DNA from 4 places in the Streptomyces sp. NPDC001770 genome. Region 3 is predicted to be linked to each of the others. Evidence: riboswitches for the same ligand, from Rfam matches in the RefSeq annotation. Region 3 holds a riboswitch; each other region holds the start of a gene.
The links. A riboswitch is a leader RNA that binds a small molecule or an ion and turns the genes downstream of it on or off. The one in region 3 is predicted to bind cyclic di-AMP.
Positions count from the first base shown of each region.

Region 1 (7,427 bases), on a different contig from region 3:
CGATGTCCCCGAGGAGTTCGGAGGGGGTGCCCGCGAGGCCGAAGGAGAGTACTGCTCCGGCGGCGGCGTCGATCGCGGCCCGCACCACGGTGTCGACACCCCGGGGTGCCATGGACTGCACGACGGGCTGGAGTTCGGCGGGCTTGCCGAGGAGTTCGGTGAGTTCGCCGTAGGCCCGGCGCAGCGCGTCCTCCCCGGCGAGGTCCAGGCGGACGCCGCCCAGGTCGGCGCGGTGGCGCAGATGGGGTGCGGTGGTCTTGAGGGCGACCGGCCAGCCGAGCAGGGCGGCGGCGGCCACGGCGGCGTCCGCGTCGGGGGCGGGGAGCGTCGCCCGTACGCCGATGCCGTAGCCGCCCAGCAGCTCACGGGCCTCGTCGTGGCCGAGCGGCCGGCCGCGCGGGTCGGGGGCCGGGCCCAGCAGCGCGTCGATGAACGCGGCGGTGCCGGGCTCGTCGATGGTGTCGTCGAGGAACTCGGGCACCCTGCCCGGCGCGGCGGCCTGGCGGCGCCACTGGGCGTACTTGACCGACTCGCTCAGCGCGCGGACGGCCCGTTCGGCGGCCGGGTAGGCGGGGATGCGGCCGGTGGGGGCGGGCGTGTGGGTCCCGGGTTCCGCGGGTGATCCGGCAGCGGTGGGCGGCGGTACGGGGGCGGGCGTGCCGTCGGGGGTGGGCGGGCGCGTCGCCCTCGTACCGGATGCCGTACGGGAGGACGGGGAGCCCGCCGGGTCCGTGTCCGGGTCCGGGCGTCCGGGGGTCCCGTCGCCCCCGGGCGCCGCCGCGGGCGGGCGCGTGCCCGCGGCGGCCGCCAGGGCCTCGGCGAGACCGCCGATCTCCAGGTGCACGACGGCCACCGGCTTGGCCGGTCCGTCGGTCCGGGCCGCCACGGCCTCGTGCAGGGCCGCCGCCAGCACCTCGCCGTCGCCGCTCTGCAGCTCCCCCTCGCCCCCGACCAGCGGGATCGCGGTCACGATCACCGCATCGCACGCCGGGTCGGCGAGCGCCTCTGCCAGTGCGGCACGGAAGTCCGCGGGGCCTGCCGCCGTGGTCAGGTCGCGGGGCGGCCGGGGCCGCAGTCCCTCCGTGAGGCAGGCGTCGTACGTGAGCAGCCCGAGCGACTCCGAGTTGCCGAGGATCGCCACGCGGGGGCCCGCGGGCAGCGGCTGGTCGGCGAGGAGGAGCGTCGCGTCGATCATCTCGGTCACCGTGTCCACCAGGATCACACCCGCCTGCCGCATCAAGGCGGAGACGGTGGCGTCGGGGATGCGGCTGACGGGTACGGCGTGGCCGGGCGGGGTGGCGCCGCTGTGCCGGGCGCCCTTGACCACCACGACCGGTTTGACGGCGGCGGTGCGGCGGGCGAGCCGGGTGAACTTGCGCGGGTTGCCGAGCGACTCCAGGTAGAGCAGGGCGACATCCGTATCGGGGTCGTCGAACCAGTACTGGAGGAAGTCGTTGCCGGAGATGTCGGCACGGTTCCCGGCCGAGATGAAGGTGGAGAGCGCGGCGCCGCGCCGGTGGAGACCGGAGAGGAGCGCGATACCGATGGCGCCGGACTGGGTGAAGAGGCCGATGCGGCCGGGCGCGGGCGATTCGGGGGCGAGTGAGGCGTTCAACCGGACGGCGCCGGAGGTGTTGATGATGCCGAAGGCGTTCGGTCCGATGATCCGCATGCCGTAGGAGCGCGCCTGGCGCAGCAGCGCGCGCTGGCGCTCGCGGCCCTCGGCTCCCCGCTCGGCGTAGTCGGCGGAGAGGACGACCAGGCCCCGCACCCCGTGCTCCCCGCAGTCCGCGACGGCTTCGGGGACCCGTTCGGCCGGGACGGCGATGACGGCGAGGTCGACCGGTTCGCCGATGGAGCCCACCGAGCGGTGCGCGGGGACCCCGTCGACGCAGCCCTGATCGGGGGCGAAGGCCTGGTTGACGGCGTACAGGCTCCCGGTGAAGCCGGAGTGCTGGAGGTTGCGGAGCACGGTCCGACCCACTCCGCCGGGGGCCCGGCCGGTGCCGACCACGGCCACCGAGGCGGGGGCCAGGAGCCGCTGGACGGAGCGGGCTTCGGCGCGCTGTTCGCGGGCGCGCTGCACGGCGAGCGACTCGGCCGTGGGTTCGATGTCGAGCGTGAGGTGGACCGAGCCGTCCTCGAAGCTCCGCTGCTGGGTGTAGCCCGCGTCCCGGAAGACCTTGATCATCTTCGTGTTGGCGGGCAGCACCTCGGCGGCGAACCGGCGGATGCCCCGCTCCCGGGCGACCGCGGCGATGTGTTCGAGCAGCACGGAGGCGACACCGCGGCCCTGGTGGGCGTCCTGGACGAGGAAGGCGACCTCGGCCTCGTCGGCGGGCGCGGAGGCGGGCCGGCCCCGGTCGTCGATCCGGTCGTAGCGGACGGTGGCGATGAACTCCCCTCCCACCGTGGCGGCCAGCCCCACCCGGTCGACGTAGTCGTGGTGGGTGAAGCGGTGGACGTCCCGGTCGGAGAGCCGGGGGTAGGGGGCGAAGAAGCGGTAGTACTTCGACTCGTCGGAGACCTGCTCGAAGAAGCTGACCAGCCGTCCGGCGTCGTCCGGGGTGATGGGCCCGATCCGGGCGGTGCCGCCGTCCCGCAGCACCACGTCCGCCTCCCAGTGGTCGGGGTACGCGTGATGCGGACTCTGCTCCGGCGTGGGCTGCATGGGCAAAGCCTACGGCGGCTCCGCGCTCCGGGAGAGGTCCGCGCTGGCCGCCCCGCGCGCTCGGGGCATACGGACGGGTGGCCGGCCACCGGTACCGCCGCCGGACCACTATCCGCACGACCGCCCCCCGCGGTCGTCCGTACGACTGCTGCCCCTGCGGCCGTCCGTCGGGTTGGGGGCCGGTTACCCGTCCGGCCACGGTCCGGCCGACCCTGCGGACACCGTCAGGCCGCCGCACGGACACCGTCCGGCCGTCCGTGCGGTCACCGTCCGGCCGTCCGCACGGTCACCGTTCACCCCGGCCGCCGGACCGCCGTCCGGGGTGAACGTCCGGGCCGTACGGGCAACGTCGCGGCCTGGCACGGGTCGCGGCGGATTCGGTGCCGGGGCAGGCTGGGAAGCCCACCGGGCGCCTCCGCCGCCGGGAGGGTACGCAGGTCCGCACCCCCATGCCACAATGGTCTAGACAAATCAATTACCGGTCAGGACATCGCAGATTCACGAAGGGCAGAACCATGGTTGAGCGCCGCGTCAACGTCGGATGGGCCGAAGGCCTGCACGCCCGCCCCGCTTCCATCTTCGTCCGCGCCGCCACGGCCTCCGGGGTCCCGGTGACGATCGCCAAGGCCGACGGCAGCCCGGTCAACGCCGCGTCGATGCTCGCGGTTCTCGGACTGGGCGCGGAAGGCGGCGAGGAGATCGTGCTCGCCTCCGAGGCGGAGGGCGCGGACGTCGCTCTGGACCGGCTGGCCAAGCTGGTCGCCGAGGGGCTCGACGAGCTTCCGGAAACGGTCTGATCCCCCTTCCGCCGGACTCCGCGACGGAATTCCCCGCTCGACCGGGCCGCACCGTTCCTCACGGACGGGGCGGCTCAGTCATTTCTCGGGCAGCCGCGAGGACGGAATTCCGACAGCACGATAAAGCACATGCAATTCGCTCTGCTCTTTGTATACGGCGCCATTGTTAATGGCGGACACCCGAGGTGTTTACGGGATGTTGCAAAGTGCTCACCCTGGACTGTTTCACCGCTCGGAGCGGGCGGCGCGGCCGGTGTGCGGCCAGCGAACGCTCCGCGTGCTGCACGGCCAGCCCCCTGGCGCGCTCCGCGTCGCCCCGGGCCACCGCGTCCACGAGGGCGCCGTGCTCGGCCCACGACTCGACGGGGCGGACCGGCTGCTCGACGGCGTACATCCAGGCGATCTTGTGCCGGAGCTGAGTCAGCAACGCGATGAGCCCGGGGCTGCCGGAGGCCTGGGCGAGCGTCTCGTGGAACCAGCCGCCGAGGGAGCGCAGATCCTCCCCCTCACCCCGGCGGGCCCTCTCCTGTCCCAGTTTGACCAGTCCGCGCAGGACCTTGAGGTGCGCCTCGGTGCGGCGCTGCGCGGCCCGGGCCGCGCCCAGCGGCTCCAGCAGGAGCTTCACCTCCAGGAGGTCGGCCGCCTCTTGCTCCGTCGGCTCGGCGACGCAGGCACCGGCGTGTCTGCGGGTGACCACGAACCCCTCCGACTCCAGGGTCCGCAGCGCTTCGCGCACGGGCACGCGGGAGACGCCGTAACGCCGCGCCAGGAGCTCCTCGGTCAGGCGACTGCCGCGTTCGTAGACGCCCGAGACGATGTCGTCACGGATTGCCGTGCATACCGAGTGCGCGGGAATGCGCATGTCCGAACCTCCGCCTTAATCCCCGCGAAACGCGGCCGATCGAAGCCTGCACCGTGACTCTATTGCAATCTGAGTGAATTTCCGATGGCGTACCGGAATTCGCACATATCTTTTGCCTGCGGAGCGGGTGGCCGGAGAGGTTTCGGGTGATATGCCGAAGCCCCGGCGAGGGCCGGGGCTTCGGGACGATCCGGGGCTGCCCCACGGCTGCCCCACGGCCGCACCGCGAAGCCGAACAGCAAGGCGGCGGGGTCGGACCGCGAGGTCACGGGGTCGGACGGTGAGGCCGCAGGTCAGACGGTGAGGCCGCGGGCCCGCAGATACGCCACGGGATCCATGTCGGTGCCGTACTCCGGGCCGGTGCGCGCCTCGAAGTGCAGGTGCGGGCCGGTCGCGTTGCCGGTGGCACCGGAGAGGCCGATGCGCTCGCCGGAGGAGACGCGCTGGCCGACGAAGACACCGAGGGAGGAGAGGTGGCCGTACTGGGTGTACGTGCCGTCCGTCATCCGCAGCACGATGTTGTTGCCGTACGCGCCGCCCCAGCCGGCCTCGACGACCGTACCCGCGCCCACGGCGAGGACGGGGGTGCCGGTGGCGGCGTGGAAGTCGACGCCCGAGTGGCTGCCGGAGGACCAGAGCGAACCGCCCGACTGGTAGCCGGTGCTGATGTATGAGCCCGCGATGGGCAGGTGGAAGGAGTTCAGGCGGGCGCGCTCGGCGGCGCGGGCGGCGCGCGCCTTCTCCTCGCGGGCCTCCCTGGCCCGTGCGGCGGCTTCGGCCTTCGCCTTCGCTTCGGCCTTCGCCCTGGCCTCCGCCCCGCGCTGCTGGGCCGCCGCCTGGTCGGCTATCCGGTCCGCGATGGAGTCCCCGAGCGACACCGCCTCGATGAGGCCGGTCCTGCCGGGCGACGGAACGGTGGAGTCGGCGGCGAGGGCCGGCGAGGCGATCGAGCCGACGACGCCGGTGGCGGCGAGGGCCGCGACGCCGGCGAACCTGGCGGTGGAGCGCGTCGGACGGCCCGGGGCACGATGCGTCCCGGTGGCACGGGTGAACGCCATGGAGGAGCGGGTCCTTTCCTTCCTTCTCGCCTACCGGGTTAGCTGACGGGTTCGGAGCAGGAAGGTCTCCTACGGGCGTTCGCGCCTCTCACGAGACGCGGGTGCCCGATTCACCCCAGGGACTTCACGGGTCCCCGGCTCCCCAGGCTCGCGCCTGACGGGGACTCGGCGATGACTGCCCGGCACCGCGAGTGCGGTACACAGTCGGCGGACAGCCGGATCGACGCTAGGCCGCAGCGCTTTCGATCACCAAACGGACAGGAAGTTTTGTAGCGTATCCCACAGGGCAGACAGCCACTCTTCCTTCCAAAGAGGACAAACGCCGCGACCCCGGTGGGATCTCTCCCACCGGGGTCGCGGCCGGGGCGTACCCGGTCGTGTGGTTGACGGCCGGTCAGCCGCTGACGACCGTCACCTCGCCGATGCCCAGCGCACGGACCGGATCGGCGATCTGCGCCGCGTCGCCCACCAGAATCGTCACCAGCCGGTCCACCGGGAAGGCGTTGACCACCGCGGCGGTCGCCTCGACCGTGCCGGTCTCGGCGAGCCGCGCGTACAGGTGGGCCTGGAAGTCGTCGGGCAGCTGCTGCTCGACCTGGTCGGCGAGGGTCGCCGCTACGGAGGCGGCCGTCTCGAACTTGAGCGGGGCCACCCCCACGAGGTTCTGCACGGCGGTCTCGCGCTCGGCGTCGGTCAGCCCGTCCGCCGCGAGGGTCCGCAGGACCTTCCAGAGGTCGTCGAGCGCGGGGCCCGTGGACTCGGTGTCCACCGAGCCGCTGATGGCCAGCATCGCCGCACCGGCGGGGCCGGAGTCCGGACCGCCGGCCGTGGAGCGGAGCACCTGGGCGAAGGCGCGCACGCCGTAGGTGTAGCCCTTCTCCTCGCGCAGCACCCGGTCGAGCCGCGAGGTGAGCGTGCCGCCGAGGCAGTACGTCCCGAGGACCTGGGCGGGCCAGACGCTGTCGTGCCGGTCCGCGCCGATACGGCCGATGAGCAGCTGCGTCTGCACAGCTCCCGGACGGTTCACGATGACCACGCGGCCGGTGTCGTCCGCGGTGATCGGCGCCACCGGGCGGGGGCTGCCGGCGTTGCCCGACCAGTCGCCGAGGGTGTCGGCGAGCAGGGCGTCGAGGTCGATGCCGGTGAGGTCGCCGACGACGACCGCGACCGCGGTGGCGGGGCGGACGTGCGCGTCGTAGAAGGCGCGCACGGCGGCCGCGTCGATCCGCCGCACGGTGTCCTCGGTGCCCAGACGCGGGCGCGACATCCGGGCGGTGGCCGGGAACAGCTCCTTGGAGAGCTGCTTGGCGGCACGGCGCGCGGGGTTGGCCTGCTCGTGCGGGATCTCGTCGAGGCGGTTGCCCACCAGACGTTCGATCTCGCTGTCCGCGAAGGCGGGGGCCCGCAGCGCCTCGGCGACCAGCCCGAGCGCCTTCGCCAGGCGGGAGGCGGGCACCTCCAGGGAGACCCGGACACCCGGGTGGTCGGCGTGCGCGTCGAGCGTGGCACCGCAGCGCTCCAGCTCGGCGGCGAACTCCTCGGCGCTGTGCTTGTCCGTCCCCTCGGAGAGGGCGCGCGCCATGATGGTGGCGACGCCGTCCAGGCCCTCGGGTTCGGCATCGAGCGGTGCTTCGAGGTGGATCTCGACCGCGACGACCTGCTGGCCGGGGCGGTGGCTGCGGAGCACGGTCAGCCCGTTGGGCAGGGTGCCGCGCTCGGGGGCCGGGAAGGCCCAGGGTCGGGCGTCGCCCGGGGCGGGCTGAGGGTGGAAGTCCATGGCTACTCCAGTCACGGCGGCGTCGCTCACTTGGCGGCCTCCTCGTGGGCGTCGGCGTCCGCGCCGTCCTCGGCACCCGTCTCGTCGGCCGGTTCGACCGGCTCGTAGACCAGAACGGCGCGGTTGTCGGGACGCAGCGTGGCCGCGGCGACCTCCCGCACCTCGTCGGCGGTGATGTCGAGGACGCGCCCCACGGCCGTCAGCGCGAGCTGCGGGTCACCGAACAGCACGGCGAAGCGGCAGAGTTCGTCGGCACGGCCGG
Region 1 is NZ_JBSFFN010000045.1:25,729-33,155, forward strand. Features, by position in the region: gene ACWCSV_RS30320 (bifunctional acetate--CoA ligase family protein/GNAT family N-acetyltransferase) at 1-2,671, opposite strand, end outside; gene ACWCSV_RS30325 (HPr family phosphocarrier protein) at 3,187-3,468, shown strand; gene ACWCSV_RS30330 (GntR family transcriptional regulator) at 3,635-4,330, opposite strand; gene ACWCSV_RS30335 (M23 family metallopeptidase) at 4,624-5,388, opposite strand; cyclic di-AMP (ydaO/yuaA leader) riboswitch at 5,402-5,569, opposite strand; gene ACWCSV_RS30340 (M16 family metallopeptidase) at 5,783-7,165, opposite strand; gene ACWCSV_RS30345 (M16 family metallopeptidase) at 7,192-7,427, opposite strand, start outside.
Region 1: another riboswitch for cyclic di-AMP. It lies ahead of ACWCSV_RS30335 (M23 family metallopeptidase); the one in region 3 lies ahead of ACWCSV_RS24270 (transglycosylase family protein).

Region 2 (7,427 bases), on a different contig from region 3:
CATGAATCCTCCTGACGGAGGGGTGGCCGACGACCTCCCCGGTGTCGCCCCCCGCCTGCGCGAGCTGCGCCGCAGCCGAGGCCTCACCCTGGAGGCCGCAGCGCAGCGCGCGGGACTCTCCCCGGCCCATCTCTCCCGGCTCGAAACGGGAAACCGGCAGCCCTCGCTGCCCGTGCTTCTCGGCCTCGCCAGGATCTACGGTACGACCGTCTCCGAACTCCTCGGCGAGATCCCCCCGGAACGCGACGCGATCGTGCGCGGCGGCCGGTTCGACGGGCCCGAGGCCGACGGATGGATGTACCGCCGGGCCGGCGGGCCCGGCCGCGCCATGCAGGCCCTGCGGGTGCGCGTCCCGTACGGCGCGCAGGGTGACCTGGTGCGGGTCCACCCGGGGGAGGAGTGGCTTTACGTCCTCGAAGGGCGGCTGCGGGTCAGCCTCGGCGAATCCACGCACGAGCTCGGGCCCGGCGACAGCGCCCACTTCGACTCGCTCACCCCGCACCGGATCGCCGCCGCCGGACCGGAGGGCGCCGAGCTGATCTTCGTGCACACCCTGTTGCAGAGCCCCGCCGCCGAGCTGTGCCTCGGCGACGGGACCCGCCGGCGCTGACCGCGCCCGGCACCCCGGTGCCGCGCCCATTCCTCGTACGCCCGGCCCCGGGCGCACGGCAGAGAGGACCGTCATGTCCGATTCGGAGCACTACGACCCGCTGACCCCCCGGCAGACCGGTGTCCGCGACACCCGGGACACCCAGGAACGGAAGATGCCGCGCGGGATGGTCATCCGGCTGGTCGCCTATCTGGTCGCCGGGCATGTTGTCGCGGCCTTCCTCTACATCCTGTTTGCCGTCGCCGGGGGCAACCAGTAGCGGAACCGTACGGACGCCGCCTACGCCTCGTCCAGCAGCCTCTCGCGCAGCCGCTCCCTGGTCTCGCCGGAGAGCCGCAGCCCCTCCGCGAAGTAGCGCTCCGACGTGCCCCAGTTCTCCTCGATGGTGGCGAAGGCGGCGTCCAGATAGTCGATGTGCGCCCCGAACAGCGGGTTGAGCAGGCTCATCACCTCGGTGGAGACCAGGGGGTCCGCGCTGTCGCCGCGCCGCAGGCGGTACCGGCGGTGGGCGTCGTTGGACTTGAGGTAGTCCGCCGCGATCGCCTCGCGCTCCACCCCGACCGCGAGCAGGGTCACCGCCATCGTCAGACCCGCCCGGTCCTTGCCCGCGGCGCAGTGCATCAGCGCCGGCACACTGTCCTCCGCCAGGGCGTGCAGGACCCGGCTGTGTTCGGCCGTGCGGTCGGTGATGATCGAGCGGTACGAGGCGAGCATCCGCTCCGTACCCTTGCCGTCGGCCAGCAGTGAGCGCAGCTGCGCGATGTCGCCCTCGCGCACCAGACGCCAGAAACCGGCCCCGTCGGCGGGGTCCGAGAGTGGGATGCGGACGTTGCGGACGCCCGGCAGCTCCACGTCGAAGCCGTCCAGCTTCTGGTCGGCCGCGTTACGGAAGTCGAAGACCGTGTGCAGGCCGAGCCGGCCGAGGAAGACGGCGTCCTCCGCGGTGGCGGCGGCGAGGTGGCCGCTGCGGAAGAGCCTCCCGTGCCGTACCCGCCGTCCATCGGTGGTGGGCAGCCCGCCCACGTCCCTGAAGTTACGGACCCCGCTCAGCTCGGGTTCGGCCGGCGAGAACTGCGGCACCTGCGTCACAGCGGCTCCTCGGTGCTTCTGCGCGCCGGCGCTGCTCGCCGACGTCGGCTCGTCGCGACCCTACGACATCGCTCCGCGGTACCGAAGGGGCGGCGGCAGGTCCTCGCGGACTGAAGAACCGTCACCAGTGATGTGCGCGACATGTCCGTATTGTACGGATTTCACGCAACATCATCCGTTTATAGGGGAGATGGCGGGTGATCTGGTGAGCGGGATCATATCCGTGACCGTGCGTGCCCGGGGCGCCGGAGGACTCTCCTTCCGTCGTGCGGAATGCCAAGATCCGTAATCCACGGAGGGTGACCGGAAAAGAGTGCTGAAATCGACGTGCGGATTCCGTTCCGCTTGTGATGGCTTGTTCCGTCCGGCCCGGCTCGATTACGTTCACCATCACTCCGGACGGACCGCCTAATCCTGCCGCCGCCCGGAATTCGCACTCACTATGCGTGGCAGGAGCGGGGGACCCAGGTAAGCCGCCGACCGGAGTTGTTCCGGCCGGCTCGGGGTGAAGTCGTGTTCAGCACGACCGGGCATCTCCAGCCCGAACCCGACAGCTCACCTCGTAGGCGCCGGAGAGGAATTCCCCCATGCCCATCCCGGGTAAGCACCGTCGTAAGAAGTCCGGCCCGATCGCTCGCGGCATCCTCGCCGTCGGAGCCGGCGGCGCCGTCGTCGCCCTGCCGCTCCTCGGAGCCACGGGTGCCCACGCCGCTGAGCAGTCGGCCCCCACCGCCGCCCAGTCCGCCCAGCAGTCCGCCAAGACCTACAAGGTCGTCCCCGGCGACTACCTGGCGAAGATCGCCGCCCAGCACAAGATCAAGGGTGGCTGGGAGAAGCTCTACCAGGACAACCGCGAGGTCGTCGGCGGCAACCCGAGCCTGATCCTCCCGGGCATGAAGCTGACGCTCGGCGCCCAGGCGTCCGGCTCGGCCTCCAGCGCGTCCTCCGCCAAGGCCGAGACCGCGAAGACCGAGACCGCGAAGACCGAGAGCAGCACCGCGGCCAAGACCGGGACGAAGGCCGCCCCGGCGGCCAAGACCGAGTCCGCCGCGACCACCACCAAGGCCGCCGACAGCAACAGCACCGGCTGGACCACCCCGGTCGCCAACGCGACCGTCACCACGCAGTACCACGCCTCCGGCTCCATGTGGTCCAGCGGTTACCACACCGGCTCCGACTTCAGCGCCGCCACCGGCACCGTCGTCCGCGCCGTCGGGCCCGGCACCGTCGTCTCCGCCGGCTACGACGGCGCCTACGGCAACGAGGTCATCATCAAGCACGCCGACGGCATGTACTCCCAGTACGCGCACCAGTCGCAGCTGATGGTCTCGGCCGGCCAGACCGTCACCGGCGGCCAGCAGATCGGCCTCTCGGGTGCCACCGGCAACGTCACCGGCCCGCACCTCCACTTCGAGATCCGCACCACCCCGAGCTACGGCTCGGACGTGGACCCGATCGCCTACCTGCGTTCGCACGGCGTCTCCATCTGAGACAACTCCCGATGACGGTCGTCACGATCCGTCAGGGCTTCGAGGGGCGGTACGCGCAAGCGTGCCGCCCCTCTACTTATTCCGGCTTTACCAAAAACTGACCGGGTGGGCTATCTCACCCCCCGTCAACCCCTTCTTACGGTCGCGTAGGTCACATTGGAAGAGGCAAGATATGTGGCCGTGGCAGACGATTCGAGAATCCAGAAGACAGACATCATCGGGTCGTACGCGGCGATCGGCGACAGTTTCACCGAAGGAGTCGGAGACCCCGGACCCGACGGGACCTATGTCGGCTGGGCGGACCGTTTCGCGGTTCTCCTGGCGGACCAGCTTCCCGTCCTCGACGAGGCGACGAGCTCCGATTCCCTGCGCGGGGAATTCCGGTACGCCAATCTCGCGGTACGCGGACGACTCCTCGACCAGATCGTCGAGGAGCAGATCCCCCGCGCCAAGGAGCTCGCACCGGACCTGGTGAGCTTCTGCGCCGGGGGCAACGACATCATCCGGCCCGGCACGGACCCGGACGACCTTGCCGAGCGCTTCGAGCGCGCGGTCGCCGACCTCACCAACGCCGTCGGCACCGTCATGGTCACCACCGGATTCGACACCCGTGGTGTGCCGGTCCTGCGCCACATGCGCGGCAAGATCGCCACGTACAACGTGCACCTGCGGGCCATCGCGGACCGCTACCACTGCCCGGTGCTCGACCTCTGGTCCCTCCGCTCGATCCAGGACCGCCGCGCCTGGGACGACGACCGGCTCCACCTGTCCACCGGAGGGCACACCAGGGTGGCACTGCGCGCCGCGCAGGTCCTCGGTCTGGAGATCCCGGCCGACCCCGACCAGCCGTGGCCCCCGCAGGTCCAGCGGAACACCTTCGAGGTGCGGCGCGACGACATCCACTGGGCACGCGAGTACCTCGTGCCGTGGATCGGCCGCCGGCTGCGCGGCGAGTCCTCCGGCGACGAGGTCGCCGCGAAGCGCCCGGACCTGCTGCCGCTCTGAGCCGCACACGTGCCCGCCGCGACGCGCCGGGCGCTACACCAGGGGAAGCCGGAGACGTGACGGGCCCGCCGCGGCGGGCCCGGCCGGCGTCGCCGGAACCCGCTCCAGGACACCTCCGGCGAACACGTCGTACAACGGCAGCGACTCCAGGTGCACGTACCCGATGTGGCAGTCGCAGACCGCCAGCGGGCAGGTCCTCGGGCCGAGCGCCCGGCGGTAGCTCCCGTCGTAGAGACTGCCCAGCTCCGCCTTGACGAAATGGCACCGGCGCACGGTGCCGTCCCCGTCCACCGAGATCACCGACTCCCCGGTCCGGCACGGCAGCCCCGCCGAGCGGTGCGGATGCCGGCTGTACGGGAACAGCGGGTCGAGCGCCGTCCAGCGCTCCGCCTCCGCGTCCGTGTACGTACGCCCCTCGGCGGCGTTCACCCACAGGTACACCGGCTCCGGCAGGTCCGCCCGCAGCCTCCGTGCCTCGGAAAGGTGTTCCTCGAAACCGACGACCCCCACGCTGTACCGCACCCCTGCCGCGGTCAGCTCCCGGCACTTGCCGAGGAACCGGTCGTACGGGGTCTGGCCCGGGTGGTAGGTGCACCAGAGCGCCACCCGCTCCGGGTCCGCCCCGGACAGCCAGCCGGTCCTGCCGCTGAGGTTCGTCTGGATCGCGACCCGCGCCACCTGCGGCAGGTGGGACAGCTCGACCAGCGCCCGCCGGTACCAGGACCGCACCAGCCCCTCGCCCCACGGGGTGAAGAGCACCGAGAGGCGGTCCCCGGTCTGTGCGGCGACCCATGCCGTGAAGCGTTCGAGCGCCGCCCGGTCGGCCGCGAGCTGCTCCCGGCTGTCCCGCCTCTTGGCGAACGGGCAGTAGGGGCAGTCGTAGTCGCAGGAGGCGAGCGGGCCGCGGTAGAGGATCGTCAGGTCCACGCGCCGCTCACTTCGCCTCGTACGCGGCCATCGCGGCGCGCACGGCGGGGGAGAAGAGCGCGGGGCCGAGCGCGTCGGAATGGGCGAGCCCTTCGGGGGAGAGCCGCAGGAGGCCGGCGTTGGTGCTGGTGCCGCCTTCGCCGGTGCTGCCGCTGTCACCGTCCAGCCAGCCGAGCTCGGTGAAGCGGGCCAGCTCCACGGGGAAGTCGTCCACGGGATCGCTGCCGAACCTCTGCCGGTACTCGGCGCGCGGCAGCCCGGCGGCCTGGAGCAGCGACTGCAGGAGATGGCGGCGCTCGGGTTCGTCGCCGTCGATGCGCCGACCGTGCTCAGCCCGGGAGAAGTCCTCGGTGGTGGTGAAGCGGTCGATGATGCCGCGGATCTGCCCCATGCCGACGGCGTAGTCGAAGGAGTAGTGCAGCGACGAGGTGTAGGAGCGGGCGCCGCACCCCAGACCGACCATGCCGTCCGTCTGGCAGGCGTAGTCGTCGGGGCCCTCCTGGGAGGCGTCGGTGCGACGGAACATCCGCATCGAGACCTGTTCGTACCCGTGGGCCAGGAGGTGGTCCCGGCCGGTGCGGTAGAGGTGGAGCCGCTGGGTGTCCCAGGCGGCGTCCGCCGCGGCTCCCGCCTCGGTGCCGGCTTCACCGGTGAGGCGGCCGAGACCGGTCAGGGGGCGCACGTACAGCGGGTAGAGGTACAGCTCCTCGGGGCGCCAGGCCAGGGCGGCGTCCAGCGAGGCGAGCCAGCTCCGTGCGGTCTGCCCGTCGATGCCGTAGATCAGGTCGATGTTGAGGACCGGTATCCGGGTCTCGCGGATGCGGCCGAGTGCCGCTTCGACGTCGGCCCGGCGCTGCGGGCGGACCGCCGACCGGGCCTCGCCGTCGATGAAGCTCTGCACCCCGATGCTGATGCGGGTGGTCCCCCGGTCGGCGAGCACGGCGAGCCGGTCCGCGGTCGCCGTCGACGGGGAGGTCTCCACGGACAGCGGCACCGCGCGCAGATCCGCGCCCATCCTCTTCTCCGCGATGTCGCAGAGCCGTTCCAGCTCACCGGCGGTCAGGAAGGTGGGCGTACCGCCGCCGAACGCGGCGGCGGCGAACCGTACGGGCCCGTCGTCGCCCAGCGCGTCCCGTACGGCGGTCGCCTGCCGGTCGAGCGCGTCGAGGTAGCGGGTGGTCAGCCCGTCGGGAGCGCCGATCCTGGTGAAGAGGTTGCAGAAGCCGCAGCGGACCTCGCAGAACGGTATGTGGGCGTAGAGCTGGAGGGAGTCCTTGTTCTCTCCGGCCCACAGCTCGCGCAGGGCGGGGCGGTCGCGAAGCCTCTCGTAAGCCGTCTTGTGGGGGTAGGCGTAGACGTAGCTCTGGTACGGCCGCTCGGTGGCGCCGGTGGCGGGCGTTCCGGCCGGGGCGGGGGTGGCGGCCGGGGCCGTGGGGAGAGTGGTGGTCATGGTCGGGTCAGGCCCCCGGTTCGAGGAAGAAGTGGGCGTACGGAACCGTCCAGACGGCCTCGTGGCCGAGCCGGTGACCGGTGTACCCGTCGTCGCCGTAGGCGGTGCCGTGGTCGGAACAGACGATGGCGAAGCAGCGGCGCCGACTGCTCGCCGCCGCGAAGAGCCTGCCGATATGCCGGTCCACGTACTCCAGCGCCGCCGCGTGGGTGGCGCGCGAGTCACCGGCCTCGGCGGTCGCGCCGGGCAGGTGGAACCAGTTCGGCTGATGGAGCGCCGAGACATTGACGAAGAGGAAGAGCCGCTGACCGGCCGGGAGCGCGGCCACGACCTCCTCGGCACGGGTGACCTGCGCCTCGAAGGAAGTCGGAGAGGCCACGCCGAACTCCGGCTCCCAATGGCTCTCCGCGAAGAGGCCGGGCAGCACCGAACCCAGGGGCGGCTGCCGGTTGAAGAAGCCGACACCGCCGACGCACACGGTGCGGTAGCCGACGGCTTCCAGACCGCGCAGCAGGTCGGGGGAGTCGTACACGAAGGTCCGGCCGGCCGTCGTCTCACTGCCGGCGAAGCGCGCCGCGAAGAGCCGGGGGTGGGGACCGGGCGAGGCGGGGGTGGGCAGAAATCCGGCGAAGATCGCCTGGTGGGAGGCGTACGTGAAGCTGCCGGGCGCGTGCCGCTTCTCCCAGAGACCACCAGGGAGATGCCGGGCGAGATTCGGCAGGCGGCCCGCCGCCGCGAGCTCGACGGCGACGTCGTGGCGGAGTGTGTCGAGCGTGACGAGCAGCAGATCGTGACTGCCGACGACGGCGTTCATGTCGGGTACGTCGTGGTCATGGGCGGCGGTGTCGAAGGGGAC
Region 2 is NZ_JBSFFN010000006.1:157,102-164,528, forward strand. Features, by position in the region: gene ACWCSV_RS08460 (helix-turn-helix domain-containing protein) at 2-610, shown strand; gene ACWCSV_RS08465 (DUF6126 family protein) at 684-869, shown strand; gene ACWCSV_RS08470 (tyrosine-protein phosphatase) at 890-1,699, opposite strand; cyclic di-AMP (ydaO/yuaA leader) riboswitch at 2,111-2,281, shown strand; gene ACWCSV_RS08475 (LysM peptidoglycan-binding domain-containing M23 family metallopeptidase) at 2,287-3,189, shown strand; gene ACWCSV_RS08480 (SGNH/GDSL hydrolase family protein) at 3,370-4,194, shown strand; gene ACWCSV_RS08485 (STM4011 family radical SAM protein) at 4,228-5,121, opposite strand; gene ACWCSV_RS08490 (STM4012 family radical SAM protein) at 5,129-6,571, opposite strand; gene ACWCSV_RS08495 (STM4013/SEN3800 family hydrolase) at 6,579-7,385, opposite strand.
Region 2: another riboswitch for cyclic di-AMP. It lies ahead of ACWCSV_RS08475 (LysM peptidoglycan-binding domain-containing M23 family metallopeptidase); the one in region 3 lies ahead of ACWCSV_RS24270 (transglycosylase family protein).

Region 3 (7,427 bases):
CGGAGTGGATTCGGTCTGCGGAGGGGGCGTGTCCATGCCTGCCTTGGTTCTGCTCGGAGGTGCTGCCGTGGGGTGCGGTGCGCCGCGGGGTGCGCCGGAAGGCGCGGTTCTTGCTCGGACCAGTGTGCCTGGCGGACGGGTGCGCCCGGCCGGGCGGGGCGGGGCTCAGCCGCCGTCGGAGTCGCTGCCGGAGCCGTCCGCGGTGTCCACGCCGTCCCAGAGGTTGGAGTGCCAGGGCCGGCCGCCGGCGCCGGGTTCGCCCCGGTCGTCGCCCGCCGCGTCGGGGTCGACGACGGTGTAGCCGGTCTCGCCGGGGAGCACGTAGTGGAGGTGTTCGCGGGCGAGCCGGCGGATGTACGCGTCGTCCTGGAGGCGGGCCTTCTCGTCCCGCAGCTCCTCGGCGCGCTTCCCGGCGTCCTGGAGCGTCCGCTCCTGGTCGGCGATCTCCTCGCGCTGGGAGACGTACTGCCGCATGGGGTACGCCAGCGCCACGATCAGGGTGCAGACGATGAGCGCCAGGAACGCGGCGCGGCCGGTGAGCCGGGAGCGGTGGGCCTGGCGGCGGTTCTGGGAGCGGTAGACGCGGGCCGCCGTCTGCTCGCCGAGCAGCCGCAGCCTGGTCGCGGTGGAGAACCGGTCGCGGTCCTTCACGGCCATGTTCATGCCTCCCCGTCACGCACGTCCGTCCCCGCACACGGTACGGGACCGAGTGCGGGGACGGACGGAGGCTGGTGCCCTCACGGGCAGTGGATCAGCCCTTGAAGCGGGGGAACGCGGAGCGGCCGGCGTACACGGCGGCGTCGTCGAGGATCTCCTCGATGCGCAGCAGCTGGTTGTACTTGGCGACGCGGTCCGAGCGGGCCGGGGCGCCGGTCTTGATCTGGCCGCAGTTCACGGCGACCGCGAGGTCGGCGATGGTGACGTCCTCGGTCTCACCGGAACGGTGGGACATCATGCACTTGAAGCCGTTGCGCTGGGCGAGCTCGACGGCGTCGAGGGTCTCGGTCAGCGAACCGATCTGGTTGACCTTGACGAGCAGGGCGTTGGCCGAGCCCTCCTCGATGCCGCGGGCGAGGCGCTCGGGGTTGGTCACGAAGAGGTCGTCGCCGACGATCTGCACCTTGGTGCCGAGCTTGTCGGTGATGACCTTCCAGCCGGCCCAGTCGTCCTCGTACAGCGGGTCCTCGATGGAGACCAGCGGGTACGCGGAGACGAGCTCCTCGTAGTACTCGGTCATCTCGGCGGCCGAGCGGGACTTGCCCTCGAACTCGTACTTGCCGTCCTTGTAGAACTCGGACGCGGCGACGTCGAGCGCGAGCGCGATGTCGCGGCCGGGGACGAAGCCGGCCTCCTTGATGGCCTCGACGATGAGGTCGAGGGCGGCGCGGTTGGACTCGAGGTTCGGGGCGAAGCCGCCCTCGTCGCCGAGGCCGGTGGAGAGGCCCTTGGTCTTCAGGACCTTCTTCAGCGTGTGGTAGGTCTCGGCACCCCAGCGAAGGGCCTCGGAGAAGGACTCCGCGCCGATCGGGGCGATCATGAACTCCTGGATGTCGACGTTGGAGTCGGCGTGCGACCCACCGTTCAGGATGTTCATCATCGGAACGGGCAGCAGGTGCGCGTTCGGGCCGCCGAGGTAGCGGAAGAGCGGGAGGTCGGCAGCCTCGGAGGCGGCGTGGGCCACGGCGAGCGAGACGCCGAGGATGGCGTTGGCGCCGAGCGAGCCCTTGTTCTCCGTGGCGTCCAGGTCGCACATCGCCTGGTCGATCAGGCGCTGCTCGGTGGCGTCGTAGCCGACGAGCTCCGGGCCGATCTGCTCGATGACGGCGAGGACGGCCTTCTCGACACCCTTGCCCAGGTAACGCTTGGGGTCACCGTCGCGAAGCTCGACGGCCTCGAACGCGCCGGTGGATGCGCCGGACGGAACGGCAGCACGGCCCGTGCTGCCGTCGTCGAGACCAACTTCGACCTCGACCGTGGGGTTACCCCGCGAGTCGAGGATTTCCCGGGCTACGACGACGTCGATGGACGGCACGAGCATCTCCTTCTGGGATGTGACGCTGACTGTGCGGGGCTCTTGAGCCTTGCGACTAGAGCCTAACCGGACACAGGACATCGGCCAGCCGACCGTCCGTCCAGTGACACGGCGAGCCTACACATTGTTTCCGTACGGAACATAACGTGTGGCGATACGGCGTCCGGCGGTCTGCCGTACGGCCGGGGAAGGAGGCTCCTCCTTCTCCTCTTCGAGGGCCGGCTTCCCCTCCCCCCGGGGCCGGGGTGCTCCGGGAAAAGGCCCTGGCCCGGCGTGCGGGGGGAGTGCGCGCCGGGCCAGGGAGTGGGAAAGGGGTGCCGCCGGACACCCCCGTTCCGGGGAGGAGAGGTTCGTGACTACTTCAGGTGGAGCTGCTGACCCGGGAAGATGAGGTCGGCGTCGTCGACGATGTCGTGGTTCAGCTTGAACAGCTTCTGCCAGCCGCCCTTGACGCCCTGCTTCTCGGCGATGGTGCTGAGGGTGTCGCCGGTGACGACCTTGTACTCGCCGTCGCCCTTCTCGACCTTGTCACCGGTGGGCGTGGTGACGGTCTCGGACTTCTCGGCGGCGGGGCGCTCCTCGCTGCGGGAGGCGGCCTGCGAGTCGGTGGAGCGGTCCGGCGTCGCCGTGGAGGCGCTGTCGTCGGTCGCGGTGGAGCCGGCGTTCGCGGAGGTGCCGGTGCTCGCGGAGGAGGAGCCCGTGTCGACGCCCGGGTCCACACCGTCGTTGGTGAGGTTTCCGGCGCCGGCGCAGGACCAGGCGCTCGGGCCCTGGAGGTCGAGGAGCACCTCGGCGGTGGCGATCTGCTGCTCCTTGGTGGCCAGGTCGGCGCGGGGAGCGTACTTCGTACCGCCGGCGGCGGCCCAGCTGGACTGCGAGAACTGGAGGCCACCGTAGTAACCGTTGCCGGTGTTGATGGACCAGTTGCCACCGGACTCGCACTGGGCGACGGCGTCCCAGGTGGCGACGGAGGCGGCGGAGGCGTTGGTGGCGCCCATCAGCGGAAGGGCGATGGCGGCACCGGCTACGCCGGCGAGCGTGGCCACACGGACGGCCTTGGACGAGCGGCGGTGCTTACCCTTGCTGGACAGCAGCATGGAAGATCTCCTCACCGACGCCTACGAGGTGAGCTGTCGGGTTCGGGCCAATGAGTTGCCCGGCCACACGTCCTTGCGTGTGGCTTCACCCCTAGCTGGTCCCGGCCCGCCCGCCGTTTCCGACGGGCCGTCCGATTCCGGCGGCTTACCTGGGTCCCCCGCTCCTGCCTACGGCGCTTTCGCGTCTGTTCCCTTCGACCGACGGCAGGATTCGGCGTGACGGTCGACGGGGCCCGCGGTGCGAGCGGCTCTGACCGTAAACAGAGGGAACCCCCACATTCAATGATGGACATATCAGACAATCAGACCTTACTGGCCATGCCTGAATAACCGTTTCCGCAGGTCAAAGCGGACATCCGCGAACCCCCGTGACCACGACACGCCGAAACAGCGAAGAGACCCATGTCTCACTTTCGCAAAAGTGGACATAGGCCCCCTAACTGCCCCTCTTTTCGGGCGGTTTTCCCGAATTTGATCAGTTGGCGGGAGCGGTCTCCGCCGTGTCGGGAACGGTCTCCGGCGTGTCGGAAGTGGTCGCGGTCGTCGTGGAAGCGGTCGACGTCGTTCCGGTGGCCGTCTGCGTGGTCAGGTCGAGCTCCTGGCCGGGCAGGATCAGGTCGGGGTCGGAGCCGATCACGTCCTCGTTGGCCTGGTAGAGCTCGGTCCAGCCGTCCGACAGGTGCTGCGCGTCGGCGATCGCCCAGAGGTTGTCCCCGGACTGGACGGTGTACGTCCCGTCCGTCGCGAGCGCCGTGTCGTCCCGCGCGTCGCTGTCGCCGCGCGAGGCGTGCCGGCCGGAGTCGCGCGAGGCGTCGGCGGCGGCCTCGTCCGGGTCGGGCGTCCCGCGGTGCTTGCCGCCCGTCGTGGTGTCGCCGGTCGCCGCGTCCGTCGCGCCGTCCGTCGTACCGGCCGACGCGCCGCCCTTCGCCCCGCTCCTGCCGGGCGTGGTGCTGCCCGGGACGGCCGAGCCGGAGGGCGAGGGGGTGACGGAGGCGTCGGGGCTCGGCGTGGCGCTGCTCCCGGTCGAGCCGGTCGAGCCGGAGGCACCGGCCGAGCCCGAGGTGTCCGTCGACTCCGTGGTGCCGGCCGAGGCGGGTGCGCCGTCCGCGTCCGGGATCGTGCCGGCCGAGGCGCCCGCGTCGGAGACGGAGCCCGGGTCCACGCCGATGAGCGAGCCGACGGGCGCGAGACCGGAGATGACCGCGCACCCGGGCCACGCCTGCGGGCCCTTGGCGTCGAGCACCTTCTCCGCCACGGCTATCTGCTGGGTGCGGCTGGCGAGGTCCGCGCGCTGCGCGTAGTCCGTACCGCCGTAGGCCGCCCAGGTCTCCTGGGAGAGCTGCAGTCCGCCGTAGTAGCCGTTGCCGAAGTCGGCGCTCCAGGTGCCGCCGCTCTCGCATTCGGCGACCTTGTCCCAGGTGGTCGCGTCCGCGGCGCCGGCGCTGCCCGCGGCGAGGAGCGGAATCGCCAGGGCGGAGCCTGTCACGCCGGCTGCGACGACGATGGCGGGTGCCTGGCGAGGGCGGCGGTGTCTGCCGTTCGCGGAGCCCATGGGAGTGCCTTCCGTGTGACTGACGGGTGAACTGATGCGTCGAACCGTGAACCTAGCGGGACTCGAACGTGTGTCACAAGTCGATGCCTCGCAGATCACGTGAACATCACAGTGTTGACGGAGCGTCACTTCCGCCGAGCGCCGGTCCCGGTGTGAACTCCACCGGAAGGGTGCGCAGTCCACGCATGATGAGCCCTCCGCGCCACCGCAAATCGGTGGTTTCTCCCGCAAGACGCAGGTCAGGAAGACGTCTCAGCAGGGTCGCGAGGGCGGTCCGGCCCTCCAGCCGGGCGAGCGGCGCACCTACGCAGTAGTGGATGCCGTGGCCGTAGCCGAGGTGCTGATTGTCACGGCGAGCGAGGTCGAGCGTGTCGGGGTCCTCGAAGCGCGCGGGGTCGCGGTCGGCCGCCGCGAGCACCACGAGGACGGGGTCGCCGGCCGCGATCTCCTCGCCGCCGACGGTCAGCGGTTCGGTGGCGTACCGCCAGGTGGCGAGCTCCACCGGGCCGTCGAAGCGGAGCAGCTCCTCGATGCCGGTGGCGAGCAGCCCCTCCTCCCCCGCCGCCAAGGACGCTTCCAGCCGGGCGCGTTCCCCGGGGTTGCGGAGCAGGGAGTAGGTGCCGTTGCCGATGAGGTTGACGGTGGTTTCGAAGCCGGCGAAGAGAAGGATGAAGGCCATGGCGGCGGCCTCGTTCTCCGTGAGGTGCTCGCCGTGGTCGCTGGTCCTGATGAGTTCGGAGATCAGGTCGTCGCCCGGGTTCTCCCGTTTGCGGTGGATGAGTTCGGCGAGGTAGGCGCGCATCCGCTTCACCGAGCGCGCCACTCCGCCGCGCGGTCCGCCGCCGTGGCGGATCATCATCCCGGCCCAGTCCCGGAAGTCGTCCTGGTCCTCCTCGGGCACTCCGAGCAGGTCGCAGATGGCATAGATGGGGAGCGGGAACGCGAAGTCGTGGATGAGGTCGGCGGTGCCCCCGGCCACGAACCGGTCGATGAGCCGGTCCGTCAGCTCCTGTACGCGGGGCGCGAACTCCGCGACCCGGCGCGGGGTGAACGCCTTCGACACGAGCCGGCGCAGCCGGGTGTGGTCGGGCGGGTCGATGTTGAGCAGATGGGTCATCAGCTCGGCCTTGCGCTCCCCCGGAATCCCGGTCTTCCCCTTGGCGTGCGCCGACCCGGCGTGGTGGACCGGGTTCTTGGAGAGCCGGTTGTCGGCGAGCGCCTGCCGCGCGTCGGCGTACCGGGTGACCAGCCAGGCTTCGACTCCGCTGGGCAGCGTGGTGCGGTGCACCGGGCTGTGCTCCCGGAGCCAGGCGTACGCCGGGTACGGATCGGTGGCGAACTCCCAGGTGAAGAGTTCGGGGGCGGCGGGCGCGTGGTGCGCGGGGCATCCGGCCGGGGCGGGGCCGCCGGGCTCACGGCCGGGCTCGGGCGCGGGCTCGCGCTGAGGTTCGGCGGGGTTTCCGTGCACCGGCCGTTCACTCATCGACGGTGTCCGGCGCGGTGCTGACGCCCTCCGCCGCGAGGATCGCGTCGCGGTAGGTGCGGGCCGCCGCGCGCAGCGCGGCTTCGGGGTCGACGCCTTCGGCCTCGGCGCGGACGGCGAGGGCGAGCAGCTCGTAGCCGAGGGTGTCACCGGCGGGCGGGGTGACGTCCAGGTCCGACCCGCGGACCCGGCTGCCGAGCTTCGCCGCGAGGGCCAGCGCCGGCTGACCGAGCGGAATGCCCTCGGTGACCGAGTCGCGTTGCTTCTCGACCGCTTTGGTACGCAGCCAGTGCGCGTGGACGTCGTCGGGGGTCTCGGCGGTGGCGTCGCCGAAGATGTGCGGGTGGCGGCGGATCAGCTTCTCCACCAGCCCGCCCGCGACGTCGTCGACGGAGAAGGGAGCGTCCTCGTCCTCCTCGGCGATCCGCGCGTGGAAGACGACCTGGAGCAGGACGTCCCCGAGCTCCTCGCGGAGTTCGTCGCGGTCGCCGTCCTCGATCGCCTCGACCAGTTCGTACGTCTCCTCGATGGCGTACTTGGCGAGGCCCCGGTGCGTCATCCGCAAGGTCCAGGGGCAGTCCCGCCGGATCACGTCCATGACCTGGACGAGGTCGAGGAGCCGGGCGCCCGGCAGGTCGTACGAGCCGGGGAGCAGCTCGAGGTCGGGCATCCGCACCCGGCCGGAGCCGCCGAGGCGTGCGAGTCCGTCGGTGAGCCGCTGGTCGCCCTCGCCGCCGACCAGCACCACCACGGTCCGGTCGCCGGCGCAGGCGTCGACCAGTTCCTCGGCGGTCGGCTCGGCGTTCTCGACGGTGACGCCCGCCTCGCGCAGATACGGCAGCTGCACGTGGCCGGGGGCACCGCACAGCACGCGGTCGGCGGTGCGCAGCGTCTGCCAGGCGGGCCAGGACAGCAGTCCGGGTGCGACTCGGTGGCTGGCGGTGAGGAGGACGACCCGGCCGGGTGCTTCAGCGTTCACCCGTCGAACCTACCCCGGCGGTGTGTCAGCCCGCCGGGACGGTCTCCTGCTGCGCGGAACCGTCCGCTCCGGCACCGTCCCCGCCGGATGCGGCGGTGTCGGTTCCGGTGGCCTTGGCGAGCCAGGCCGGCTGGTAGGTGCCGAGGCGGATCTGCTGGTCGTCCCAGGCTCCGTAGCGCGGGTTGACGTCGATGTGCAGCGACTTCGACGCCTTGGTGAGCGCCGCCGTCACCTTCTGGGTGCCCTCCTGGGTCTGCAGGTCCGCGCCGAGCGATGCCGCCAGC
Region 3 is NZ_JBSFFN010000029.1:74,622-82,048, reverse strand. Features, by position in the region: gene ACWCSV_RS24285 (DUF501 domain-containing protein) at 1-36, opposite strand, end outside; gene ACWCSV_RS24280 (FtsB family cell division protein) at 166-657, opposite strand; gene eno (phosphopyruvate hydratase) at 752-2,038, opposite strand; gene ACWCSV_RS24270 (transglycosylase family protein) at 2,389-3,129, opposite strand; cyclic di-AMP (ydaO/yuaA leader) riboswitch at 3,133-3,315, opposite strand; gene ACWCSV_RS24265 (transglycosylase family protein) at 3,605-4,681, opposite strand; gene ACWCSV_RS24260 (cytochrome P450 family protein) at 4,788-6,164, opposite strand; gene ACWCSV_RS24255 (nucleoside triphosphate pyrophosphohydrolase) at 6,157-7,143, opposite strand; gene ACWCSV_RS24250 (SurA N-terminal domain-containing protein) at 7,169-7,427, opposite strand, start outside.

Region 4 (7,427 bases), on a different contig from region 3:
TGCAGGGGCTCGCGGCGCGGCGCGGAACTCATTGCCTCGCCGGTCCTGACCACCCGGCGTGCGCCGGGTGGCGGGGGGCGCTCACAGGGGAGTCGTGCGCTCCCCCCTATGGACGACGAGGAGTCGCCGCGCGGCGCGGTTCGGGCCAGCCTGGGCGGGGCGCGGTAGGTTCCGCAGCCGTGGCGGGACAGGGCAGGAGAAGCGCAGAGGTGGGGAAACCGCTGTACGAGCATGGCTGGATGGCCGGGGGTGTGGGCGCCCGGCGTTTCGTACGGATGCTGCCTGCCCTGCTCATCGTCGGCGGACTCGTCTTCGACATCGCGTCACCGCCCCGCTTCACGGCGGTGCCCCTCTTCGTCGCCGCCCCTCTCATCGCCGCGCCGTTCGCCTCCCGGGCGGGGACCATCCGGGTCGGTGTCGCCTCGCTCGCCGCCGTCATCGTGATGCGGGTGTACGTGGGCACCATCGGGCAGATCGTCCCGATCATCGAGACGCTCACCGTGTTCACCACGGCCGTGCTGGCGCTCGTCATCAACGGAGTCGTACGGCGCGGCAACGAGCAGCTCGCCTCCGCCCGGATCATCGCGGAGACCGCCATGCGCGCGGTGCTGCCCGTCCCGGCCGAACGGGTCGGCGGGCTCCATGTCGCCGCGCGGTACGAGGCGGCGCAGGCGGACGAGTACGTCGGCGGCGACCTCTTCGCCGTCGCGGACACCCCGTACGGCGTACGCCTCGTGCTCGGTGACGTACGCGGCAAGGGGCTCGACGCGGTCGAGGCGGTGGCGGTGATCATCGGCGCCTTCCGGGAGGCCGCCGAGCAGGAGGAGACGCTGGAGGGCGTGGCGCAGCGGCTGGAGCGGGCGCTGGCCAGGGACGCCGCCCGGCGCGGGGGGCTGGACCCGGTGGAGGGGTTCGTCACCGCGGTGCTCGCCGAGATCCCGCAGGGCTCCGCGACCTTGCGGATCGTCAACCGGGGTCACCCCGAACCGCTGCTGCTCCATGCCGGAGGAGCGCTGGACGTGCTGCGGCCGAGCATGCCCGCGCTTCCCCTCGGCATGGCGCTGGGCGCCTGGCCGGACCAGGTGGACGAGTGGGAGCTTCCGCCGGGCGCGACCCTGCTGGCCTACACGGACGGGCTCTCCGAGGCGCGTGACCGGGCGGGCGTCTTCTACGACCCGGCGGAGCGGCTGCGCGGGCGGATCTTCCCTGGTCCGGACGAGCTGTTGACGGCACTCACCGACGACGTCCGGCTGCACACCGGGGGCCGCTCGACGGACGACCTGGCGCTGCTCGCGGTCGCCCGGCCGGCGGAGGACCAGCCGGAGCGCCGGACCACCGTGCCGATCGTGGGCCGAGGGGGCGGCTGACGTGGTGGTGCGGGCCATCGTCCCGAGGCACTCCCGGGCTGCTCCGGGCCCACTGGGCGGGTGCGGCGACGGTCCGTAGCAGGCCGGTGCCGCTCGATAACATATGACACACCGTCAGAAAAGCAGGAGCGCACCGACAGTCCGCAAGTCGCCCCGATGAGTGGTGATATGCGGTGGTAAATCCCGCCCCGAAGTGGGAATGATCAAGGGGAACGGCTTGGAATCGGAGCCGTCTGTCTATTAACGTTCGATAACGCAGCGCGGTCGTCCCAGCCGTCGTCAGAGACGGCGCCGTGCGCGAGCGCCGAATTCCGCGAGGGAACCGGGGAACCACCTTCTTGGGGTGAATCGGGCACCTGTGTCTCGTCAGAGACGTCAGGCGCCCGTAGGAGACCTTCCTGCTCCGAACCCGTCAGCTAACCCGGTAGGCGAGAAGGAAGGAAAGGAGTGCGCCCCCGTGGCGTCCAACCAGCCTGCCCCAGAAGCCCCGTCACCCTTTGCCACCCTCGACGGTTTCGGTTCCCCCGGCGACTCCGACAAGGCGTGGGAGGAATGGAACCCCACCGAGGATTCCCTCCGCCCCGTACGCGGCCGGCACCGCGTGGCGAAGCAGCGTGGTCTCGCGCGTAGTTCCACCGTCCTCGGGGTCGGCGTCATCGCGGCCGTCGGTGCGGGCGGCATGGCCACCGCGCAGAGCAAGCCGCCGGTCTCCATCTCCCTTCCCGATTCGCTCGCGGACAACCTTCCCGACGTCAAGTCCGTGCCCGGGCTGGGCGCTCTGTTCACCGCGGCCGAGTCCGACGACACCCCCGCCCCGGTGGCGGCGGCCGCGCCGTTCACCACGGCCGGGCTCACCACGGCCGAGACCGAGCAGGGTGCCACCGACGCGGGCGAGGCCCTGCGCGCCCGTATCCTCCAGCAGGCGGAGCAGCAGCAGTCCGCCGCCGACGCGGACGCGAAGGCGGCCGAGGAGGCGGCGGCCGCCACCAAGGCCGCCACCGAGGCGAAGAAGCAGCAGGACGAAGCGGAGGCGAAGGCCGCCGCCGAGAAGAAGGCGGCCGAGGAAGCCGCGGCGAAGAAGGCCGAGGCCGAGAGACTCGCCAAGCTCGCCGCCGCCTACTCGCTCCCCACCTCCGCGTACACGATCACCTCAACCTTCGGCGAGGCCGGCACGATGTGGGCCTCCGGGCAGCACACCGGCCTCGACTTCGCCGCGCCGACCGGCACCCCGGTCAAGGCCGTGCACGGCGGAACGGTCAAGTCCGCAGGCTGGTCGGGCTCGTACGGGTACCGCACGGTCCTGGAGCTCGAGGACGGTACGGAGATCTGGTACTGCCACCAGTCCTCCATGGACGTGGTCGTCGGCCAGCAGGTCAGCACGGGCGACACCATCGGCCGCGTCGGAGCCACCGGCAACGTCACCGGCCCGCACCTCCACCTCGAAGTCCACACCCCGGACGGCACCGGCATCGACCCGATGGCCTGGCTGACCGGCAAGGGCCTCGCGGTCTGACGCTCGGCGTACCGCTCACCCCCGATCGCCGGCAGCCCTGACGCTCTACCCCCCCAGGACGTCAGGGCTGCCGGTCTCTTCCCCCTCCCCGGACCACGGGCTCCGGACGGGCTGCGGACAGGCTCCGGACGGGCTGCGGACGGGCTCCGGACCGAGGCCCCCGTCGGTGGCCGGCCACGATCGGAGCCCCGGACCGGAATACGTCCGTCCGTCCGCTCCGTTGAACCCCTCATGACTTCTTCTCTCCGCAAGCTCGGAACGTCCGGCCTCGAGGTCTTCCCCCTCGCCCTCGGCGGCAACGTCTTCGGCTGGACCGCCGACGAGGCCCAGTCCTTCGCGGTCCTCGACGCCTACACCGCGGCCGGCGGCAACTTCGTCGACACCGCGGACGCGTACTCGGCCTGGGTCCCCGGCAACCAGGGCGGTGAGTCGGAGACCCTCATCGGCAAGTGGCTCAAGGCCCGCGGCAACCGCGCCGACGTCGTCGTCGCCACCAAGGTCGGTGCCCACCCCGCGTACCGGGGGCTCGCCACCGGCACGGTCAAGAGTGCGGTGGAGGAGTCCCTGAGGCGGCTCGACACCGACTACATCGACCTCTACTACACCCACTACGACGACGAGAGCGTCCCGGTGGAGGAGATCGTCACCGCCCTCGACCAGCTGGTGAAGGAGGGCAAGGTCCGCGAGATCGGCGCCTCCAACATCAGCCCCGAGCGCCTGCGCGCCTCGCTCGCGTTCTCCGAGCGCGAGGGGCTGGCCCGGTACGTCGCCCTCCAGCCGCACTACAACCTGGTCTCCCGCGACACCTACGAGGGCCCCGCGCAGGACCTCGCCGCCGAGACCGGTCTCGGCGCGGTCCCGTACTTCGCGCTGGCCTCCGGTTTCCTCACCGGCAAGTACCGGCCCGGTACGCAGGTGGAGAGCGCCCGCGCCGAGAAGGCCGGAGCCCACCTGGAGTCCGAGCGGGGGCAGAAGGTGCTGAGCGCGCTCGACGCCGTCGCCGAGGCGCACGGGGCCGAGATCGCCACCGTCGCGCTGGCCTGGCTCGCGTCCCGCCCCACGGTCGTGGCGCCGATCGCCTCGGCCCGTACGCCCGAACAGCTCCCCGCACTCCTCGCGGTCGCCGACCTCACGCTGACCGGCCAGGAGCTGGACCGGCTCACCGAAGCCTCCGCCTGAGCGCGGCCTACTGCGGCGGGTGCAGATAGGGGTTGTGCCCGCCGTACTGCCGGTGCGGCGGCGGCTGTTGCGGGGCGGGGGCCGGTGCGGGCGCCGGGCCCGGGGTTGCCCGCCGCCCGGGGGCGTACGAGGACGCCGGACCGGTTCCGTACGGCGCCGGGGGCGCGTAGCCCCGGGCCGGGTGGGCGCCGCGCGCCGCGTGGGCACCGCCGTGTCCGGCGTGCGCTCCGGGGCCGTACGGGACGGGTGCCGGGCGGCGGACGGCCGGGCGGAACACGCTGCGGGCCGCCTGGCCCAGTGCGGGGGCCGCGACGTCCCGGCGCTCCCACAGGTGGTGCAGCAACTCCTGCTCGCGCGCCGCGAAGTCGGCGCCCACCGCACCGCGCCGGGCGTCCCGCCGCAGCGCGGCCAGCGAGGTCGCGAACGACTCGTACTCCGCGACGGCACGGGCCGCCGCCCGGCCCCGGGCCCGGTCGGAAGCGCCGTGCCAGTGCCGTGCCAGGTCACGGGCCATGCCCCGGGCGCGCATCGAGCCCAGCGCGAGCGGCTCGGCCGGGGTGAGCCAGCCGGCCACCGCGTACGCCGGGAACTCGGCGGCGAGGGTCCGCAGTTCCCGCCTGCGCGACCAGATCGCCAGCCAGGTCAGCAGCCCGAACACCGGCATCATGAAGACGCCGTAGACCAGGTAGAAGCCGTACGGCCGCCAGGTCGCCGAACCGTTCCACAGGGCGTGCATGCCCATCGCGCACACCAGTCCCAGCAGTGGCAGCGCGATCCGGCGGACCCTGCGGCGGCGCCCGGCGGCGGCGAGACCGAATCCGATGCCCGTGAGCGCCGTGAACACCGGGTGCGCGAAGGGCGACAGGACGATCCGTACGAAGAAGGTGCCGACGGTCACCGAGGCGATGCCCACCGTCCCCAGCTGCCGGTCCTCGCCGAAGGCGCTGCCGAGATAGAGGATGTTCTCGCTGAACGCGAACCCGGTCGCGGTGAAGCCCGCCGCCACGATCCCGTCGACGACCCCGCCGAACTCCCGCCTGCGGAACAGGAAGAGCATCAGCACGGCGGCGCCCTTGGCGCTCTCCTCGACGATCGGCGCGACGACCGTGGCGCCCAGGGTGTCGGCGCCGGAGGGGTCCGCCGAGAGGTTCGCTATCCAGTAGGTCGCGAAGGAGTTCGCGACGATCGCGACCAGCGCCGCCGCGCACGAACCCCAGGCGAAGGCGAACAGCGGATTCCGCAAGGGCGCCGGTTCGACCCGGTCCAGCCAGCGGAACGCCGCCATCAGGAGCGGCACCGGCAGCACCGCGAGCCCGAGACCGACGAGGAACCCCTCGGTGCCCGTCTCCCTGCGCACCAGAGCCAGGATGAGCAGCCCGCAGATGGCCAGCGTCACGATCACCGCACCCGCGCGGAACGCCTTGCTGCGCCACACCATCCCGACGCGGCGCGGGCGGTAACGCCAGTGGGCTCGCTCCGGGACGGCCCCCAGGATCTCGCCGATCCGCTGCTCCTCGAGCACGGGGACGGCGGGCTGGGACTGCTGGTGCTGCTCTGACCCGGCGGACATGTCCCGACCCTAACGAGCGGGACCGACAAACGACCAGGAGGTTCCCGCCCGGCTCCCGTCGAGGGGCCGGGCGGGCTCCAGGACCTCTCAGACCCTGGCGAACAGCAGGTCGTGGACGACGTGGCCCTTGTCCAGGCCCTGCCCCTCGAACCGGGTCAGCGGCCGGAACGCGGGACGCGGGGCATAGCCGCCGTCGGGCCGGGTGTTCTCGAACCGGGGGTGCGCGGTGAGCACCTCCAGCATCTGCTCCGCGTACGGCTCCCAGTCGGTCGCGCAGTGGATCACCGCGCCCGGCTTCATCCGCCCCGACACCAGGTCCAGGAAGTCGGGCTGGATCAGCCGCCGCTTGTGGTGGCGGACCTTGGGCCACGGGTCGGGGAAGTACACCCGCAGCCCGTCGAGGGACTCCGGCTTCAGCATCTCGCGGAGCAGGATGATCGCGTCGCCGTTGGCGACCCGCACGTTGGCCGAGCCGGCCTGCTCGGCGAGGCGCAGGAGGTTGCCCTGGCCCGGGGTGTGCACGTCGACGGCGAGGATGCCCGTGGCCGGGTCGTCCGCCGCCATCTGGGCGGTGGCCTCGCCCATGCCGAAACCGATCTCCAGCACGACCGGCAGGCCGCCGAACATCTGGTCGAGGTCCAGCACGCTCAGGCCGTCGATGTCGAAGCCCCACTGCGGCCAGAGGCGCTCCAGCGCGTCCTGCTGGCCCACCGTGACGCGGCTGCGGCGCGGCTGGAAGCTGCGGATGCGGCGCTCGTGGTGCGAGCCGGCAGGGTCGGCGGCGGGGCCGCCGGGGAAGCGCGGCTCCTGGCGCAACCGACGCTGCCGGTCGAAGGAGGCGGCCCGGCGGGCCGCGGCGTCGGCCTCCGCTTCGGAGGCGTCCACGTCGGAGGCCGTCATGCCGGCCGGGACCTCGGCGGTGCTCGCGGCTGCGTTCACATCCGGGTCGACATCCGGGTTCACATCCGCGTTCACGGCTGCGTTGATGGCGGGGGCCTCGGCGGTCTCGTCGCGCGCGCCGGGCTCCGTACTGGGGTTCAGGGGCTGCTCAGACACAATGCCCCGATTCTACGGCGGGCGGCCTCCACCCCGCCCCCTGCGCCAGAGCCAGCACCCGCCGGGCGATCTCCCGCCCCACCGGCAGCGCCGTGGCGAGCGCGGCGTCCGCGGGAGTGTGGAGCACGTGCACGGTGTGCGGGGCCTCACGGATCAGGAAGTCCTCGACCGGAGTGCCGTCGCCGTGCAGCGCCTGGGCCCGCACTCCGGTGCGCGCCGGGCCCAGGTCCTCCTCGGTCACGTCGGGCAGCAGCCGCCGCAGCGCGGCCGCCACCGCCGCCCCCGTCGAGCCCGCCCGGCCGGTCTGCCAAGGGCGCCCGGTCTGCCAGGGACGCCCGGTGCGCCCGTCCGGAGCGGTCCGCCCGATCACGTCCGTCCGCTCCGCCGACCGCACCGCACCGGCCCCGACGAGGGGCGCCCCGTCCCGGGCGTACCTCTCGGGCCGGCGCGCGGTCCGCCAGGAGGCGGGCCGGGTCAGCGCGGAGAGCAGCCCGCCGGGATGGGCCGGCGGCACCGGCCGCCCGTGCGCCGTCGCGCCGGCCGGCCCCACGTGGACCGTGCCGTCGACGGACCGGACGATGCCGACGGCCGGCTGCGCCCCGGGGAACGGGTGCCCCGGGTACGGCACCGGATGGACCACTCCGCGTACCAGCTCCGGTCTGCGCAGCTCGTAGTACGTGTCCCGGACCGGTACGACGCGTACGCCGGGTTCGTCTCCCGCGAGCCGCGCCACCCGGTCGCT
Region 4 is NZ_JBSFFN010000064.1:16,029-23,455, reverse strand. Features, by position in the region: gene ACWCSV_RS33145 (PP2C family protein-serine/threonine phosphatase) at 240-1,367, shown strand; cyclic di-AMP (ydaO/yuaA leader) riboswitch at 1,660-1,813, shown strand; gene ACWCSV_RS33140 (M23 family metallopeptidase) at 1,825-2,880, shown strand; gene ACWCSV_RS33135 (aldo/keto reductase) at 3,112-4,059, shown strand; gene ACWCSV_RS33130 (PrsW family intramembrane metalloprotease) at 4,067-5,629, opposite strand; gene trmB (tRNA (guanosine(46)-N7)-methyltransferase TrmB) at 5,717-6,529, opposite strand; gene ACWCSV_RS33120 (FAD-dependent oxidoreductase) at 6,678-7,427, opposite strand, start outside.
Region 4: another riboswitch for cyclic di-AMP. It lies ahead of ACWCSV_RS33140 (M23 family metallopeptidase); the one in region 3 lies ahead of ACWCSV_RS24270 (transglycosylase family protein).